4 regions of the Halorhodospira sp. 9628 genome follow, and region 4 is predicted to be linked to each of the others. Evidence: predicted binding sites of a transcription regulator. Region 4 holds the regulator's gene; each other region holds the start of a gene.

Region 1 (4,549 bases), on a different contig from region 4:
CTGCCCCGCTGCGGCGGGAGGGGACACCCCGTTAGCGGATGTTGAGGATCTCCTGAGTCACCTGATCTTGGGTGCTGACCATCTGCGCATTGGCGGAGAAGTTGCGCTGCGCGGTGATCATGTTCACCAGCTGATCCGAGACCTCCACGTTGGACTGCTCCAGGGCGCCGTTCTCGATGCGGCCGAACTGGCCCTGACCGGCCACGCCGATCAGCGGATCCCCGGCATCGCGGGTCGCCTGCCAGGAGGTCTCGCCCACGGACTGCAGGTTCTCCTCCGACGGGAAGCTGGTCAGCGCCACCTGACCGACGGCCTGGGCCTCGCCGTTGCTGTAGCGGGCCAGGATGGTGCCATCGCCCTCGACGTTGATGTTCTCGAACTCGCCGGCGGTGTAGCCGTCCTGGGAGACGTTGGTGACGTTGAACGGCCGGGCGAACTGGGTCATCTCGCCGAAGTCGATGTCGATGTCCAGGTCGTCCACCTCGGCGAGCAGCGGGATATCCTCGAGGCTGGCGATCCGGCCTTCACCATCGTCCTCGGCATCGACCAGCGAACCGGAGGTGTCGAAGGTGAGAGTGTGCGGGCCGAAGAAATCCTCACCCTCGGCACCCGCCGCATCGTAGTCCACCCCGTCGATCTGGGTGTAGACATCCCACTCGTTGTTGCCCGCCTTGCGGAAGTAGAAGGTCGCGTCCCGGGCCGAGCCCTGGGAGTCGTAGAGGGTGGTCGTCGTCGACTCGGTGAAAGTCTCGCTGTCGTCCGGATCGAACGCCACACCCTCATCGATCACCTCGGCATCGGCGCTGAGGTTGGCGGCGATCTCGACGTTCTCGCTGGCACGCGCCGGGATCCCGTCGGTGGGCAGCTGAAGCTGGTCGCGACCGTCGCCGATGCGGCTGCCGTCCTCGTCGGTCTGGAAGCCGGTCAGGCGCTTGCCGGTGTTGTTGACGATGTAGCCGTCGCGATCCACCTCGAACTGACCGGCCCGGGTGTAGCTGACCTCGCCGTCGTCCTCAAGGCGGAAGAAGCCGCGCCCCTCGATACCCAGATCCAGGCTGCGCTCGGTGAACTCGAAGGACCCCTGGCTGAACATCTGGCCGACGTTGGCCAGCCGCGACCCCTGCCCCACGGCCAGCTGCGGGATGCCCATCGGGCCCATGGCGAAGAGGTCGTTGAACTCCGCCCGCGACTCCTTGAAGCCCGTAGTGCCGGCGTTGGCCAGGTTGTTGCTGGTGGTCTCCAGGTCCTTGGAGGCGGAGTTGATCCCGGTTAGCGAGATGTTGAATGACATGGCTGATCTCCTCGATCCCCGCTGCTCTTGTTCGTCTTATCGGATGCGCTTGACGTCGGATAGCGACATCTCACCGAGCCCGGCCACGCTGAGCTCCGGCGGCCGGCCGTCCATCCCCACCGAGACACTGGTCACCGGCGCACCCACCAGGGTGGGCACCGGCTCGCGCTCATCACCGTCCTCAACGTAGGCGTTGACCTGGTACGTGCCCTGGGGCATGCGCTGGCCGTCGTTGTCGGTACCGTCCCAGGTGAAGGGGTGTTCGCCCTCTTCCATCTCGCCAAGCTGCTCACGATGGACCCGCTCTCCGGCCTCGTTCTCGATCTCGACGGTCAGATTGGGGGCCGAGCGCTCGAGCTGGAGCAGCGCCTCCATCTCCCCATCCTCGGGCAGATAGGCCTCGCGGCTCTCGGTGACCACCTCACGGCCGACCAGCTGCGAGGCGCGCAGCGACTGATCCGAGCGCATGTGCTCGAAGAACTCGCGGAAGTCCGACTGCAGCTGCTCGATCCCCGAGGCCGTGGTGAACTGGGCGATCTGCCCCATCATCTGCTCGGTGTCCTGCGGGTCGGTCGGATCCTGGTTCTCGAGCTGGACCATCATCAGCTCCAGGAAGTCCTCGTGGCCGATGCTCTGCGGGTCGCCGTCGTCCTTCTCGTCGGGGATGCTGCGCAGATCCTCGGGCAGCGCCTCATAGCCCGACCGGGCGACCGAACCGGACGGCTCGCCGCGCGAACCGCCGGCGGGGCCACTGCCCACGGGCTTCTCGGCCGCCTTCTGCGCCGCCTGCACACCCTCGGCGACGCCCTGCGTGGCCCCGCCGCCCGGCTTACCGGATCCGCCGTCACCGGCGTTCGGCGGTTTGGGGGCCTTCTGGCCGCCACCGGCGGCCCCGCCCATCAATTGGCTCGGATCGAGCATGGTCGCTCCTCCCGGATTCAGCGGCCGAGGCGCAGGGTCTCGAGCATGAGATCCCGCGAGGTGTTCATGACTTCGACATTGTTCTGGAACGACCGCGAGGCGGAGATCATGTTGGTCATCTCCTCGACGGAGTTCACGTTGGAGCGGTAGACGTAGCCGTCGTCATCCGCCTGCGGATGGTGCGGCTTGTACAGCGGCTCAATCTCGGCGTCGCTCTCCACCACCCCCGGCATGAAGACCGGCACGCTGGGCGACGGGCTGGCCCAGGGGTCGCCGGCCGCCGGCACACCGGCGGGCTCGCCGCCAAAGAACTGACGCTGGAAGCTCACCGGGCTGACCCGATCCACCGGCCCGCCGGATTCGGCCCAGCCGGGGGTTTGCGCCGGCTGCGGTCCGCCACCCTGCGGATAGCCGCCCTGGGCCTGGTGGAGCGCCGCGGCGAAAACCGGCTGCCGGGCGCGGTACGCCTCCTCGGGGCTGGAGGCGACCGTCTCGGCGTTGGCCAGGTTGCTGGCCACGGTGTTCAGGCGCAGCTGCTGGGCGTTCATCCCGGTGCCGGCGACGTCGATGGCGTGCATCAAGGACATGTTCGCTTACTCCCCTCGGATGGCGCCGGTGAGCTTCTGGATCCGGCCGTTGAGGAAGTCCACGGCGGCCTGGTAGTTCACGGCGTTCTCGGCGAACTTGGCCTGCTCGACGTGCATCTCGACGGTGTTGCCGTCGAGCGAGGCGGCGTGGGGCTCCCGGTATAAAGATTTCGGATCGCCTGCCGCCATGGTGGATGACGGCGGCGGTTGCACGTGCTGCGCATGCGTCGCCTGCAACGGCTGCGGCTGCGGTTCGCTGGCCTGGCGCATGGCCTCGCGAAAGTCCATGTCCCGGGCCTTGTAGCCGGGCGTGTCCGCGTTGGCGATGTTCGAGGCGAGCAGCTCGTGCCGCTCGCCGCGCAGGCGCATGGCCTGCTCGGGTACCGAGAAGGCCTGATCGAAGCCGATCCGCATGGCGGGCTCCCGTGGTGTTCGTTCACGGGACCTTTATGCAGATCGCGTGCCAGGCACGCGGGGTTGGCGGATCAACGACTAAGCCGGAAGAAGGCGGCAACGGGCGGCAAGCGCTTGCCGCCCGGCGGCAGGGTCTGTCCGTCAGCCGCGGCGCCGGTAGACCACACCGCCATCGAGGCGGACCAGCTCGAACTCGTCGGAATGCCGGGCGAGGGACTCCGACGCCCCGACGATCAGGTACCCGCCCGGGCGGGTCACCTCGGCGATGCGCTGGACGATATCCCGCCGCGAGTCCCAGCCGAAGTAGATGAGCACGTTGCGGCAGTAAACGATGTCGAATCGACCCAGACCGGCGTAGCTCTCCAGCAGGTTGTGGACGCGGAAGCTGGTCCGCCGGCGCACGGCGGGCTTGACCTCCCAGGTGTTCTCGCCGACGGCATCGAAGAACCGCTGCTGGCGTTCCGGCGCCAGCCCGCGGCGCGCCACGTTGGCGGTATAACGCCCCCGCCGCGCCTCCTCGACCATCGCGGTGGAGATGTCGGTCCCGAGGATCTCGGCCTCCATACGCCCGCCGCTGTCGTTGTACTCGTCGACGGTCATGCTGATCGAGTACGCCTCCTGCCCGGAGGAGCAGGCCGCGGACCAGATGCGCACCGGCCAGACGCGGCGGCGCTCCATCTCGGGGAGCAGGTGCCGACGCAGGACGTCGAAGGGGAAGCGGTCGCGGAACCACTGGGTCTCGTTGGTGGTCATCGCCTCGATAACCCGCCCCTTGAGATCGGCGGTGGGGCGCTGCTCGAGCCGCTGGACAAGGGTGGCCAGATCCGGGATGCGCTCGGCCTCGAGCAGCGGCCCGAGCCGGCTGGCCACCAGGTACTGCTTGCTCGGCCCAAGGACGATCCCGCAGGCGCGCTCCAGGAACCGTGCGAACGCCTGGTACTCCTCTTCACCCACGGAAAGCGCGGCCAAACCGTCCTCCTTGCATGCTCATCCCCCTCGCTCGGCCAGCCGGGCGCCGACCCGCTCGGCCAACTCCCGGGAGTGGAACTTGGCCAGGAACTCGTCGGCCCCCACGCGACGCACCATCTCGGTGTTGAAGACACCGCTGAGCGAGGAGTGGAGCAGGACGTGGACCCCGGCAAGCCCCGGATCCTGCCGGATCGATCGGGTCAGGGTGTAGCCGTCGAGCACCGGCATCTCGATGTCCGAGACCACCATCAGCAGATCGTCGAGCCCGGAGGGATCCTGATCCTTCCAGGTGCGCAGCTGCTCCAGCGCCTCGCGGCCGTTGTTCTTGGTGACCACGCGCACACCGATCTCCTCGAGCGTGCGCTTG
Region 2 (4,549 bases), on a different contig from region 4:
AGCGGGCGCGGGACATCCTGGCCGAGGTGGTGAAGGACCGCCCGGACCTGCGCGATGCGCTCGGCCCCCGGCTGGCTGCGCTTTACCTGGATACCGGCGAGCGTGAGCGCGGCGTGGAGGCCCTGCGCGGAATAGTGGATGCGGGGCAGGATACCGCGGCGATTCGCGAGATGCTGGGGGTCGCTCTGGTGCAGGATGGCGATCGCGAAGGGGGGCTGGCGATGCTGGAGTCAGCCGCCGAGGCCGATCATCAGGCCCGCGGCGCGGATATGGCCATCCTGGTGGCGTATTTGCAGGATCAGCGTTTTGAAGACGTGCACCAGGCTGCCAAGCGGTTGGAGGAAAAGGCGCCGGATAATCCGAGTGCGTATGCCTTTCAGGCTGCTGCGTTGATGGGGCAGCAGGATGTGCAAGGGGCAAAACAGGCCATTCGCACCGGTCTAGAGCAGTTGCCCGGACACGTTGGTCTGTCTCTCAATCTAAGTGAACTGTCCTGGCTACAGGGGAACGCCGATGTCGCTCTGGATGTGCTGGAGACGGTGCAAAGGCATTACCCTGGTGAGCCGACGACGGCGTTCCGGCTGGTCGCGGCCAATGTTCAGCTGGGTGACGAAGACAAAGCTCGTGATTGGCTGGGAATCGTTCTGGAGCATCATCCCGTTGAAGTCGGCGTTTTGGTCACAGCGGCGGAGGCCTACGCCAACCTCGGGGATCTTGATCGCAGCACTACTCTTCTTGAGCGTGCCCTGGATGCGGGGGCGGAATCTGGGCAAATCTATTTCCTTCTCGCTAGGAATTATGGATCACAGGGGCAGAGTCAAGCTGCTATCGAGGCCTTACGGAGCGCCTTGGCAGCGGATTCGGAGCATGTCGGGGCTCGCTTGGCTTTAACTCGTGAATTAGGTGCTGGCGGTCAGATGGGCGAGGCGCGTGAGGTGTTGGCGCCCTTGCTCGAGGCATATGGTGAAGAGCCGGGGGTGAAGGCCCACCAGGCTTGGCTCTATCTCCGGGAAGGGCAGTTCGGCAGAGCGGCTGATCTCTATGCTGAAGTCCTCGATCGGGAGCAGAGGCGCTCCTGGGTCGTTGAGGGCTATCAAGCCATGATCGGGGCGGGGCGAGAGGATGCCGCGTTCGAGCGCCTGGAGGCCTGGCTTGAAGAAGAGCCTACGGACGGTGGAGTACGGCACGAGTTGGCGAGGGCGTTGATGGAGCGCGACCTTGATGCCGCAGCGCGTGAGGTGTACCAGGATCACCTCGACCATCACCCGGAGGATGTCGTCGCATTGAACAACCTGGCCTGGCTGTATCGTGGCGAGGATCCGGCACGAGCTTTGGAGTATGCGGAGCGGGCCCATGAACTCGCCTCCGACCATGCAGAGGTGCTCGATACCTACGGCGTGGTCCTGCTAGAGGCGGGTCATACGGAGCGGGCGGTGGAGATTCTTGAGGGTGCATGGAGGCGCGGAAGTGAGCGGCCTGATATCGGCGTTAACCTGGCCCGCGCACTCCTCGCGGCCGATGACGTCGGTCGGGCGCGTGGGCTGCTGGATACACTGCTGTCCGAGTATCCATCCTTTGATGGCCGTGCGGAGGCCGAGGAACTGCTCGGTCGAGCACGGCGAGGGCAGTAAACGGGCGGCTCGTCGTTATTCCCGCTGCCAGCTTGTAGGGGGGTGATGCGTCTCGGCCTCCGGGAGCATTTCAGCACATTCGATCAACAGGCAGGCTTGCGCAGGACGAGATTGTAGCAGTTGCCCGAGATTTGGGAGGAGATCTCCTCGAAGCCTGCCGAGGTGAAGCGCTGATGAATGTCCGATACCGTGTAAGGGGTGTGCAGGATGCCCTTGCGCATGCCCCAGCGGTTGATGCGCTCCGCGATTGCCCGCAGCGGTTGTACCGTACGTGGATGGATCAGCACATTGGCCGCCAGGGTGCCACCGGCCTTGAGCACCCGGTAGCAATCCTGGATGGCCCCATCGACGTCTGGAAAGCAGTGCACGGAGTTGGCGATGTTTACAGTGTCGAAGGAGTCGTCATCAAAGGGTAGCGCTGCGGCGTCGGCATGTTGCAAGGTCACCGCTGGCTCGTTCACAAAGCGTTGTCTTGCCCCTTGGAGCATCGCCTCGGCGTAATCGACCCCTACCACCGTGCCGACCGGTAGAGCACGACGACGTCGCCACTTGAGCATCATCTCCAGCAGCGTGCCCGAGCCGCAGGCGATGTCGAGGTGGCGATCACCGATGTTCGTCCCAAACAGGCGAAGCTGCGAGCCGAGCGTACTGTTGTATGCGAACGTCAGGATGAGGAAGCCCCGCAAATCGTACCACCAAGGCGGGGCATCGTAGGCTGCCGCGATCTCGTCTCGCGTTTTGGTTGACGGCCTCGTCATGCTGGACGCCTCCTCCCTTCTCCGCATCATCCCTTGGAGCATACCACTCCCCTGCTCATCCGACAGGCTTGGGCTCTTTGCAGCGATATGTGCTCAGACGGGGGGCCTGCGAGGCGACGGCGTCCAGCCAGCCACGGTCTTCAGGCGTTAGTAGACTTTACAAGTTGCGATGGGGTGCTTCCATAGCCTTCGTAACCTTATGAAAAAAAAGAATAAAAATGGTTGGCACGGTGTGTGCTTATCTATAGGTCGGGGGCGCGTAAACACGAGCGTTACAGATCGACGAAGCTACATCAGTGGCCATCTGGTGGGAGAATGAAATGGAAAAAATTAATCCGGCAAAAACCCTTGGGAGTGTGTTGGTGGTGGCTTCAATTGGGGTCACTGGGAGTGTGGATGCGGGTGCATTTACCTCTGAGTCGTGGACGATAGACGATTCGAGGCTTGGCCTCACCAACGACCCCGTTGGAGAGCAGCAGGTGGATCGACTTTCGGGCAGTTACAATGAGTTGTTGACTCTGCGCGGTGATGGTAGCTTTGAGGCGACAGCATGGTGGAACGCAGCGCAATTTAGACTCGCTGGTTCTGGTGTGCCCGACAACCTCGCTGAATCGCCCGACCCACGCTCAGATAGCCGTTATGGGCTGTATGGAACGCTTGAATCGACAGGACAGTTCGATCCGGGTAATGGTGCTTTTTTAGGAGAAACCGGGCGGATTACTCTTTGGTTGGATCCTAATCTGGATACGGAGTTCAGCTTTGCTAACTGGGATCCTTCTAGCGAGACAGGAGATGCAGCAAACGGTCTCGATCTAAGTGGGACTGGCGAAGATATCAAAATTGGGAGTGCAGATGTACTTAAGCGGGGCTCAGGAAGTTTTGACCCAGATGCGGGGGAGGATGATATCGGGAGTTTTGCGTTACTCTTTGGAGATTGGGAGCTGACCGAAGATGGCCAGGAATATTTTGTTGGGCCCGATCCGTTCTGGATGGACTTTCGGGTTTCAGGGCAGTTTGATTTCATACAGAGCTTCATTGGGGGGTTGGACGAGTTAGACCCTGAGCAAAGCGCAACTTTTGAAGTCACTGGTTCGGCTGACGGGCGCTTTGGGCAAACCACCGCGATTCCTGAACCAGGTGTCCTCGGTCTGTTCGGGCTCGGCCTCCTGGCTCTTGGCTTCGTGACTCGGGTACGCCAGCAGCGATCTGGTGCTGCGGACGCGTAGTAGGTATTATGCAAGTCTATCCGCTGCAGGGGCCCCGGTGTGCCGGGGCTCCTTTCATTAGTTTTGGTGTGTTGGTGTAAGGCTAACCCCTCAGCCGCTGCGTTCGCTGTGTGGCTGCAAGTAGGGCAGGGAGCACCAACAGATCGACCAACAGCGCCACCACTAATCCGAAGGCAGTGAGCAGGCCGAAGGCCTGGGTCGGTTGAAAGTCCGAAGCGCCCACCAGAAGGAATTGGCCCACCAGGATAATCGTCGTGGCGGTAATGGCCCGTCCCGCCTGCCGGGAGGCGCGGGCGATGGCCCATACGGTGGAGGCGCCCCGCGCTCGCCGGGACCGGTAGGCGTGGAGGAAGTGGATCGTGTCATCGATGGCGATGCCGACGGCCACGCTGGCAATCATCGCAGTAGCGGTATCCAGCCAGATCCCAAGCAGCCCCATGAGTCCGAAGATCAGCAGGATCGGGGCCAGATTGGGGACCATGCTGGCGGCCGCCACAGTAGCCGAGCGCCACATCATCAGCATCAGTACAAAGATGGCGATCACGACCACCACCAGGCTGTGCAGTTGCCCCTGGATCAGCAGCCGCTCCTGATCGGCGAAGAGTCGGCCCATGCCGGTTAGGTCCCACTCCAGGTCGGCCGGCGGTTCGGCAGCCAAGTGGTCGCGTAGGTCGTCGATCAGGGTATTGAGCTCCCGCGCCCCGGTGGCGTTCAGGTTGAGCATCAGCCGCGCCTGGCTGTAGTCCCGGTCTACCACGTCGAACAGGTCCCGGCCGTCGTGGATGAACAGGTACTGGGCGATCAGGGCCTCGTTATCGGGGATGCGCCGGTAGTCCGGATCCTCTTCATGGAAGGCCCAGTGCATCTCGGCTACCAGATCGGGCAGCGAGAGGCTGTAGTCCACCTCCGGGCGCTCGTCGAGCCACTCCTGTAC
Region 3 (4,549 bases), on a different contig from region 4:
ACTGGCCAGGCTGCCGACGAAATCCGGCGTGTTCACCGGCACCACGGCGGTGGCGGCGTGCTCCGGGTGCTCGCTGCGGAAGGTGCGCACCAGTCGTTCGATGTCCGTACCCTCGGCCTCCGAGAGCCCGGTGGTCAGCAGCGTGATCAGCGCCGGCGCGGACTTGCTGCACAGGGTATCCAGGGCGCCGAGGACGTTATCGTCGGCGCCGAGCACCGCGCTGATCGGGTCGATGGCCGTGGTCTGCAACGGGATCGGCTCGTTGAAGTGGCGCACGAAGTAGACCTTGCCGAAGGCCGTGCAGCCCTGGGCCCCGTGGAGCAGCGGCACGGCGCCGCGGAAGCCGAGGGTGGCGAGGGTGCCACCCACCGGTTGGCTGGCCTTCAGCGGGTTGACGCTCAGCGGGCTGGTGGATCGTTCGATGCGGGTCATGGCCCGGTCCTCCCTTCCTGCCGTTCCCAGGGCGCCGGTTCACGCACCTGGGGCCAGATGGGGCTCTCGATGCTGCGGCACAGCTGGCGGGCCAGCTCCACCATGCCGGTGTAGCCGGCGTAGGCGTGGGGGCGCTCCTGGTTGATGTCCAGAAACGGGATGCGCGCCTTCAGCGCGGTGTACATGTTCCGTCCGCCGGCGATGAGCACGTCGGCCTCGTGGGCGCGGACGGTGTCGATCAGCGTCCGCGGCGCGCCGCTATCGAGCATCTGCGCCTGCTCGCCCATCAGCTCGCGGATACGCGCCTTGTCCGCCTCGGTGGATTTGCGCGTTCCGGTGGCGACCACCTCCATGCCCAGATCCTGCAGCGCCGAGACCACCGACCAGCTCTTCACGCCGCCGGTATAGAGCAGGGCGCGGCGCCCGCGCAGGCGCTCGCGGTAGGGCTCCAGCGCGGCATCGGCGCGGGCCTCCTCGCGGGCGATGACCTGCTCGGTGCGCTCGGTCAGTGCCGGGTCGTCGATCAGCCGGGCGAAGCCGCGCAGGGCGGCGGAGGTGTCGGCGACGCCGTAAAAGCTGCCCTCGAAATACGGGATGCCGTAGCGCTCCTCCAGGGTGCGCGCCACATTCAGCAAAGCCTTGGAGCAGACCAGCATGTTGGCCTCGGCCCGGTGGAGGGTCTGCAGCTCGCGGTAGCGGGCGTCGCCGGATAGGCTGCCGAGCAGGCGCAGGCCGAGCTCGTCGAGCAGCGGCAGGACGTTCCAGAATTCGCCGGCGATGTTGAACTCGCCGATCAGGCCTACGTCGTGGATCTGGCGGTCCGCCGGTTGGTCCTCTGCCGGCACCGGTTCCGGCTCGCGGGTGCCGACGATGTGCCGGACCACCGCCTCGCCAGCGATGCGGTTGCCCAGGTTTTTGCTGCCGTAGAATCCGGCGCAGTCCACCGGGATGACTGGCGTGCCCCAGCGGCGCTCGGCGCTGCCGCATACTGCCTCGAGGTCGTCGCCGGTGAGTGCCGGTACGCAGGTGTTGTAGACGAACACCGCCGCCGGGGCGTGTTCGTCCACGGCCTGCTTGATGGCGTGGAACAGCCGCGCCTCGCCCCGGCCCATGATCACGTCCTGCTCGCTGAGGTCGGTGGTCATACCGATGCGCCACAGGGTGGGCCCGGTGGAGCGGGTGCCGCGGTTATCCCAGGAACTGCCGGCGCAGCCGATGGGGCCGTGGACGATGTGGGCGGCATCGGCCACCGGCAGCAGGGTGATCTGGGCGCCGTCGAAGGCGCAGCCGCCGGCGGCGGCCCCGGGGGTGGGACGTGCGCAGCCGGACTTCGACCCCTGGTTGTGGGCGCAGCCCGGCTCGTCGAGCAGAGCGGCGATCTCCTGGTTGCGCATGGGCGGGCAGCTCCGGTCGTGGGTGGCTTGCCCGCAGTGCAGCAAGGCGCGTGCCACGCCCGGTCCGCGGTCGCCGCCGCCCTGTGCCGGGCGGTGGCCGGGCGGCGAGCGGCGCGCGCGTGTCGCAAATCCGACGGGCGGGCGTTATCGTGTGCCCTTTCGCACAACCTGCGTTGACCCGGGATAGGGCGCACCGCAGACTATTTGGAATCGTTGCAAAGTACCCGGGACCCGAGCCATGCGGCAGATCCTGCTCGACACCGAGACCACTGGCATGGACCCCGCCGAGGGGCACCGCATCATCGAGATCGGCTGCGTGGAACTCGAGCGCCGGCGGCTGACCGGCAACAACTTCCACGAGTACCTCAATCCCGATCGGGCGGTGGACGAGGGCGCGGAGAACGTTCACGGCCTGTCGAACCGCTTCCTGGCGGACAAGCCGCGTTTCGCCGACATCGCCCGGCGCTTCGTCGACTACGTCCGGGATGCCGAGCTGATCATCCACAACGCCCCCTTCGACGTCGGCTTCATCGACGCCGAGTTGGCCCGTCTGGGGCCGGCGTGGGGGCAACTCGAGGACTACTGCACCGTCACCGATTCGCTGCAGCTGGCGCGGCGCATGCATCCGGGGCAGCGCTGCAGCCTCGACGCGCTGTGCAAGCGCTACGGCGTGGACGGCTCGCGGCGCGAACTCCACGGCGCGCTGCTCGACTCCGAGCTGCTCGCCGAGGTCTACCTGGCCATGACCGGTGGCCAGGGCAAGCTCTCCCTGGACGGCGAGGGCCTGGAGCCGGGCGGCGCCGAGCCGATCCAGCGGCTGTCCCCGGAGCGGCCGCGACTGCGCGTCCCGGAATCGGGCGAGCTGGAGCGCGAGGCCCACGAGCAGTTGCTCCAGCGGATCGAGGCGACCTGCGGTGGCCCGGCGCTGGGGCGCCGGGCGGGCGGCGGCGAAGAGGCGGCCGGCTCATGATCCGGGCACCGCTGCGGGCGCTGACCTTCGATCTCGACGACACCCTGTGGTCCGTCGAGGACGTGCTCGCGGCGGCCGAGCAGACCCTGCACGACTACCTGCGCGAAGCCTACCCGGTGGTGGCCGAGCGCTTCGATCCCGATCGCATGCGCCAGCTCCGCCGCGAACTCGCCGCCGCGCGGCCTGAGCTGACGCGCAACGCGACCACCCTGCGCCGTGCCACCATGGCCGAGATCGCCCGCTGCTGCGGGATCGATGGGACGGCCGCGGAGCGCTTTGTGGAGCAGACCTTTGCCGTCTTTCTCGAGGCGCGGCAGGCCCGGGTGGCCCCGTTCCCCGAGGTGTTGCCGGCGCTGCGCGAGCTCTCGGCGCGCTTTCGGATCGGCGTGATCACCAACGGCAACGCCGATGTCTACCGTACGGCGCTGGGGCCCTGCGTCGACTTCGTGGTGCGCGGCGTGGATATTGACATCCCCAAGCCGGAGCCGGCGATCTTCGCCCTGGCCTGTGAGCGTGCCGGGGTACCACCGGGGGAGGTCCTGCACGTCGGTGATGATCCGCACACCGACGCCGCCGGCGCCCTGGCCGCGGGTATGCAGGCGGCGCTGATGTGCCGTCACGGCCCGCCGGAGCCGCCGGACGGCGTGCCCGACTGCCTCATGGTCCCGGACATGGAGGCGCTGCGCCGTGCCATCGAGCGCAGTGTGGGTGCGGGGCCGGCACAGGACGTTTAGAATGCTGTACAAAAGATGTACAAACCCAGGGAGATCATGAGTCGGGAGAGTGAGCAGAACCGGGAGGATGGTGCCCAAGAGCCACAGCCACGCATACCGGTCGGCGTGAGCAGCTGCCTGCTCGGCGAGGAGGTGCGCTACGACGGCAGCCACAAGCGCAACCCCTTCGTGACCGAGGCGCTCTCGCGCTACTTCCGCTACGTGCCCGTCTGCCCCGAGGTGGCCATCGGGCTGCCCACCCCGCGGCCGCCCATCCGCCTGGAGCAGGCCGAGGACGAGCGGGTGCGGGTGCGTGGTGTGCGTGACCGGCAGACCGACGTCACCGAGGCCATGGAGGCCTACGGCCGCGAGAAAGGGCGTGAGCTGCACTGGCTCAGCGGCTATATCCTCAAGTCCAAGTCGCCGAGTTGCGGCATGGAGCGGGTCAAGGTGTATAAGCCCGACGGCCATCCGGCCGGGTTCTCAAGCCGTGGCGCCTACGCGCGGACACTGATGGAGACGAATCCGCTGCTGCCGGTCGAGGAGGAGGGCCGGCTCAATGATCCGGCCCTGCGCGAGGGCTTTGTCTGTCGGGTCTTCTGCTACTACCGTTGGCAGCGCCTGGTCGAGGCGGGTCTGACGCGCAAGGCCCTGGTGGACTTCCACGCCGAGCACAAGCTGTTGCTCATGGCCCACGACGACCAGCGCATGCGCGCGCTCGGGCGGTTGGTCTCGACGCTGGGCGAGCGGCCGCTGGAGGCCGTGGCCGAGGCCTACATCGAGGCGTTCATGGCGGCGCTGGCCCGGCCGGCCACCCGGGGGCGGCACGCCAACGTGCTCTATCACCTGCTCGGCTACCTCAAGCGGGAGCTGGATCCGGCGGACAAGCAGGAGGTCGTGGACGTCATCGAGCAGTACCGCACCGGCATGGTGCCGCTGATCGTGCCGGTGACGCTGCTGCGCCACCACTTCCGCCACTGGCCGGATCCCTACGTGGAGCGGCAGTTCTATCTCTACTGGAGCCCGCCGGAACTGGCGCT
Region 4 (4,549 bases):
CGCGGATCGCCTGCGCCTGCACGCCGACGTCCGGGGGTCGTATGGAGCGTACTGACGTCGCCAGCCGTATCCGCGTGGGACTGCTCGTCGCCGCGACCCTGCTCGCCGCTGCCCTGCCGGCAACGGCCGTGGGCCAGCGCGACGAGGCACCGATCGAACTGGAGGCCGACCGGGTGGATGTCGACGCGGTCGCCGGAGTCAGCGTCTACGAGGGCGACGCCGTGCTCACGCGGGGCGAGATGCGCATCACCGGGGATCGCATGGAGGTCTACACCGACGAGGACGGCGACCTGAGCCACGTCTACGTCGACGGCACGCCGGCCACCTACCGCGACCACCCCGAGAACCAGCCTCGCCCCGTGCATGCCGAGGCGAAACGCATGGAGTACTACTCCCGCGGTCCCGAACGTGCCCATTTCCAGGGCGATGCACATCTCTGGCAGGGGGATGATCAAGTCACCGCCGAGACCATCGACGTCGACCTGGAGGGGCAGGTCATGAAGGCCCGCGGCGCCGAGGGGCAGCGGGCGCGGACCATCCTGTATCCGGCACGGCGCGAGGAGGAATGACCCGTTGGTGACGCTGCGCGCGGAGGGGCTGAGCAAGCGCTATCGCGGCCGCACCGTGGTCAACGGCGCGGGGCTGGAGGTCGCCGACGGTGAGATCGTCGGCCTGCTCGGCCCCAACGGGGCCGGCAAGACCACGTGCTTTTACATGGTCGTCGGCCTGGTGCAGGCCGACGAGGGGCGAATCACCCTGGAAGGCGACGACCTCACCCGGTTGCCCATTCACGCCCGGGCCCGATTGGGCATCGGCTACCTCCCCCAGGAACCCTCGGTCTTTCGTAAACTGAGCGTTGCGGATAACGTACGGGCCATCCTGCAGCTGCGCGACGACCTGGACGGCACTGAGCGCGAGCAGGAGCTGGATCGCCTGCTCGAGGAGTTCGGCGTGACCCACGTGCGCGACTCCCCGGGGATCGCCCTGTCCGGGGGCGAGCGCCGGCGCGTGGAGATCGCCCGCGCCCTCGCGGCGAATCCGCGGTTCATACTGCTTGATGAGCCATTCGCCGGGGTCGACCCCATCTCGGTGGGCGAGATCCAGCGGATCGTCCGCCAGCTGGCGCAACGGGGTATCGGCGTGCTGATCACCGACCATAACGTGCGCGAGACGCTGGGCATCGTGCAACGCGCCTACATCCTCAGTGACGGCGAGGTGCTGGCCGCCGGGGACGCCGAGAGCGTGCTGGCCAACCCGCGGGTACGCGAGGTGTACCTGGGCGAGGACTTCCGCCTGTGAGTGACGGACTACGGATGCTTCAAGCACAACGGACACGGCCATGAAGCAGTCGCTTCAGCTACGCATCGGTCAGCAGCTGACCATGACCCCGCAGCTGCAGCAGGCCATCCGGCTGCTGCAGCTCTCCAGCCTGGAGCTGCGCACCGAGATCCAGCAGGCCCTGGAGTCGAACTTCATGCTCGAGCTCGATGAGGAGGCCGAGCCCGGGCAGGAGCAGGAGCAGCAGGAAACGGAACCCCACGAGGACGAGGCACCGGCCAGCGAACCCGCCGGCGAGGACATCCCCGAAGACCTGCCCCTGGACACCTCCTGGGACGACATCTACGACGGCAGCACGGCACTGAGCGCCCCCGGCGACGAGGGTGCGCAGCGCGACACCCTCGACAACCGGCCGGCCGCCTCCGACAGCCTCCAGCAGCACCTGCACGCGCAGATCGAGCTCGAGGCCTTCTCCGCCCGGGAGCGCTCCATCGCCGAGGTCATCGTCGACGCCGTCGGCGACGACGGCTACCTGACCCAGAGCACCGAGGATCTGCTGGCCGGCTGTCCGGCCGACGAGCAAGTCAGCGCCGAGGAGCTAGAGGCGGTCCTGCAGCGTGTCCAGCGGCTCGACCCGACCGGCGTTGCCGCCCGCGACCCTCAGGAAGCGCTGTGCGTCCAGCTCGAGCAGCTTCCCGAGGACACGCCCTGGCGTGCGGAGGCGCAGCACGCCCTCCTCCACCACCTGGAGCTCATCGCCGAACGCCGCCATGACGACCTGGGCCGCGCCCTGGGGGTCGGCGAAGATGCCCTCGGCGGCATCCTCGGTCTGATCCAGAGCCTCGATCCACGCCCGGGCTCGCAGATCAGCGACACAACCCCGGACTACATCATCCCCGATGTCCTCGTCGTGCGCCGCGACGGCGTCTGGCAGGTGGAACTCAACGGCGAGACCGCCCCCCGCTTGCGCGTCAACGCGTATTACGCCAGCCTGATCCGCAGAGCGGACCGCAGCGCGGACAACCACTGCCTCCGCAACCATCTCCAAGAGGCGCGCTGGCTGATCAAGAGCCTGCGCAGCAGGAACGAGACCTTGCTGAAAGTGGCCAGCGCCATCGTAGAGCGGCAACAGGGGTTCCTCGACCACGGCGAGGAGGCGATGCAACCACTGGTTCTGCGCGAGATCGCCGAGGCGGTGGAGATGCACGAGTCCACCATCTCCCGCATCACCACCAACAAGTACATGCACACCCCGCGGGGCACCTTCGAGTTCAAGTACTTTTTCTCGAGCCACGTGCAGACCAGCGACGGCGGAGAGGCTTCGGCGACGGCGATCCGGGCGCGGATCCGCCGGCTGATCGCCGAGGAGGATCGGGCAAAACCGCTGAGTGACAGCGCGATTGCGCGTATCCTTCATGAGGAGGGGATCCAGGTGGCGCGTCGGACGGTCGCCAAGTACCGGGAGTCCCTGTCCATCGCATCGTCGGCGGAGCGCAGGGAGGCCCGGGGGCGCTGAGGCCCCCGGCTCCGCCGGCGGCAAAGGGGTTCAGGAGGCGGTATGCAGATCAAGCTCAGTGGGCATCATGTCGAGATCACCCCGGCCCTCCGGGCGCATGTGAACGAGAAGATGCAACGCATCCAGCGCCACTTCGACCACGTCATCGATACCGAGGTGATCCTCACGGTGGAGAAGAAGCAGCAGAAGGCCGAGTCGGTCATCCACATCGGGGGTGGCGGCGGGCGCGTTTTTGCCGATGCCATCGAGGAGGATCTCTATGCAGCCATTGACGTGCTCGTGGACAAGCTTGACCGTCAGGTCCTGAAACACAAAGAGAAGGCCGTCGATCAGCGACGGCAGGGCGCGTCCCTCAAGGCCAGCCTTTAAGGCGGCGGGACGCGGTTCAGCGGGCCAGCCGATCGGACACTCCATGGACATCGAGCAACTCATCACGCCGGAACGTGTTCGCTGCGAGAGCGGCATCGAGGACAAGGAGCAGGTGCTCCTGCGCATAGGCGAGCTGATCGGGGCCAGCGGCGACGGCCTCGACGCCCGGGAGATCAGCAACCGGTTGCTGGCCCGTGAGCGACTGGGCAGCACGGGCCTGGGGCACGGCGTCGCCGTGCCCCACGCCCGCATCGACGGGATCGACCGCGCCATCGGGGCCCTCATCCGCCTGGACCGGGGCATCGATTTCGACGCCTTCGACAAGGCACCGGTGGACCTGCTCTTCGCCCTCGTCGTACCCGAGCACTTCACCGACGAGCACCTGCAGATCCTCGCCAGCCTTGCCGAGATGTTCAGCGACAGCAGCCTGTGCGAGCGGCTGCGCCGCTCCTCGGACGGGGACGAGCTGCAGATGGCCCTGCGCGAATGGCAGTCGCACGCCGACCCATCGTGAACGCGGCCGGGAACCGGCCGGTCATCCCCGGCCTGCTGATGGCGGTCCACGGCCACGGAATCCTGCTGGAGGGCCCCAGCGGCGTGGGCAAGAGCGACGCCGCCCTGGCGCTGCTCGACCGTGGTCACGCCCTGGTGGCCGACGACGCCGTACAGCTGCGCCGCGACGGTGACCGCCTGCTCGGCGCCGGTCCGCAGCAGGGGCGGGGGCTGCTCTACCTGCGCGACCTCGGCCTGGTGGACATCACCGAACTCTACGGCCCCGCGGCGCTGCGCAGCGAGACCGCCGTGGCTCTGTGCATCCAGCTCCAGCGCGCTCCCGGCCCCACCGAAGCCGAGGCCGCCCTGCACGGCCGGCGCGATCACCGCGAACTGCTCGGCCTGGCCCTACCCCGGGTGACCCTGACCGACAGCGAACGCCGGCCGCTGGCGCCGCTGATCGAGGCCGCCGCCGGCCGCCTCGTCGCGGAGGTCGCAACACACCAGCGCAGCGGCCGGAACCACGGGGTGCCGGCATGAGCGAACTGCGCCTGATCGTGGTCAGCGGCCTGTCGGGCTCGGGCAAGAGCGTCGCCCTGCACACCCTGGAAGACGCCGGTTACTACTGCATCGATAACCTGCCAGTGAGCCTGATCGGCGAGCTGGCCCGCTACGCGCAGAATCGCGACGCACCCACCGGCGAGCGCTTCGCGGTGGGGCTGGACGCCCGCAACCCGCCCCGCGACCTGCAGCGCCTGCCCGAGACGCTGACTGCGCTGCGCGAGCAGGGCATCGCCACCGAGGTGCTGTTCCTCTACGCCGAAGACGCCATCCTCATGCGCCGCTACAGCGAGACCCGGCGGCGCCACCCCCTCGCCGAGGGCGATCAGCCGC

What was found. Region 4 encodes sigma-54, which starts transcription at its own class of promoters, with help from an activator protein. Its sites were predicted from a motif close to TGGCANGNTNCNTGCTT; they were not measured.
Region 1: a site for sigma-54 is predicted at 3,249-3,265, ahead of flgB (flagellar basal body rod protein FlgB). Genes of this name have one in related genera too.
Region 2: a site for sigma-54 is predicted at 2,613-2,629, ahead of pepA (flocculation-associated PEP-CTERM protein PepA). Genes of this name have one in related genera too.
Region 3: a site for sigma-54 is predicted at 1,866-1,882, ahead of nifE (nitrogenase iron-molybdenum cofactor biosynthesis protein NifE). Genes of this name have one in related genera too.

Annotation. Positions count from the first base shown of each region.
Region 1 is NZ_JAJNRF010000004.1:138,199-142,747, forward strand. Features, by position in the region: gene flgE (flagellar hook protein FlgE) at 32-1,291, opposite strand; gene LRG10_RS06200 (flagellar hook assembly protein FlgD) at 1,328-2,212, opposite strand; gene flgC (flagellar basal body rod protein FlgC) at 2,230-2,799, opposite strand; gene flgB (flagellar basal body rod protein FlgB) at 2,806-3,213, opposite strand; gene LRG10_RS06215 (protein-glutamate O-methyltransferase CheR) at 3,355-4,182, opposite strand; gene LRG10_RS06220 (chemotaxis protein CheV) at 4,201-4,549, opposite strand, start outside.
Region 2 is NZ_JAJNRF010000001.1:6,598-11,146, reverse strand. Features, by position in the region: gene prsT (XrtA/PEP-CTERM system TPR-repeat protein PrsT) at 1-1,631, shown strand, start outside; gene LRG10_RS00040 (class I SAM-dependent methyltransferase) at 1,715-2,389, opposite strand; gene pepA (flocculation-associated PEP-CTERM protein PepA) at 2,686-3,615, shown strand; gene LRG10_RS00030 (RND family transporter) at 3,698-4,549, opposite strand, start outside.
Region 3 is NZ_JAJNRF010000010.1:72,538-77,086, reverse strand. Features, by position in the region: gene nifN (nitrogenase iron-molybdenum cofactor biosynthesis protein NifN) at 1-432, opposite strand, end outside; gene nifE (nitrogenase iron-molybdenum cofactor biosynthesis protein NifE) at 429-1,826, opposite strand; gene dnaQ (DNA polymerase III subunit epsilon) at 2,065-2,796, shown strand; gene LRG10_RS10420 (HAD family hydrolase) at 2,793-3,530, shown strand; gene LRG10_RS10415 (DUF523 and DUF1722 domain-containing protein) at 3,567-4,549, shown strand, end outside.
Region 4 is NZ_JAJNRF010000006.1:14,318-18,866, forward strand. Features, by position in the region: gene lptC (LPS export ABC transporter periplasmic protein LptC) at 1-55, shown strand, start outside; gene lptA (lipopolysaccharide transport periplasmic protein LptA) at 42-569, shown strand; gene lptB (LPS export ABC transporter ATP-binding protein) at 574-1,299, shown strand; gene LRG10_RS07575 (RNA polymerase factor sigma-54) at 1,340-2,794, shown strand; gene hpf (ribosome hibernation-promoting factor, HPF/YfiA family) at 2,837-3,163, shown strand; gene LRG10_RS07585 (PTS sugar transporter subunit IIA) at 3,207-3,677, shown strand; gene LRG10_RS07590 (HPr kinase/phosphorylase) at 3,650-4,195, shown strand; gene rapZ (RNase adapter RapZ) at 4,192-4,549, shown strand, end outside.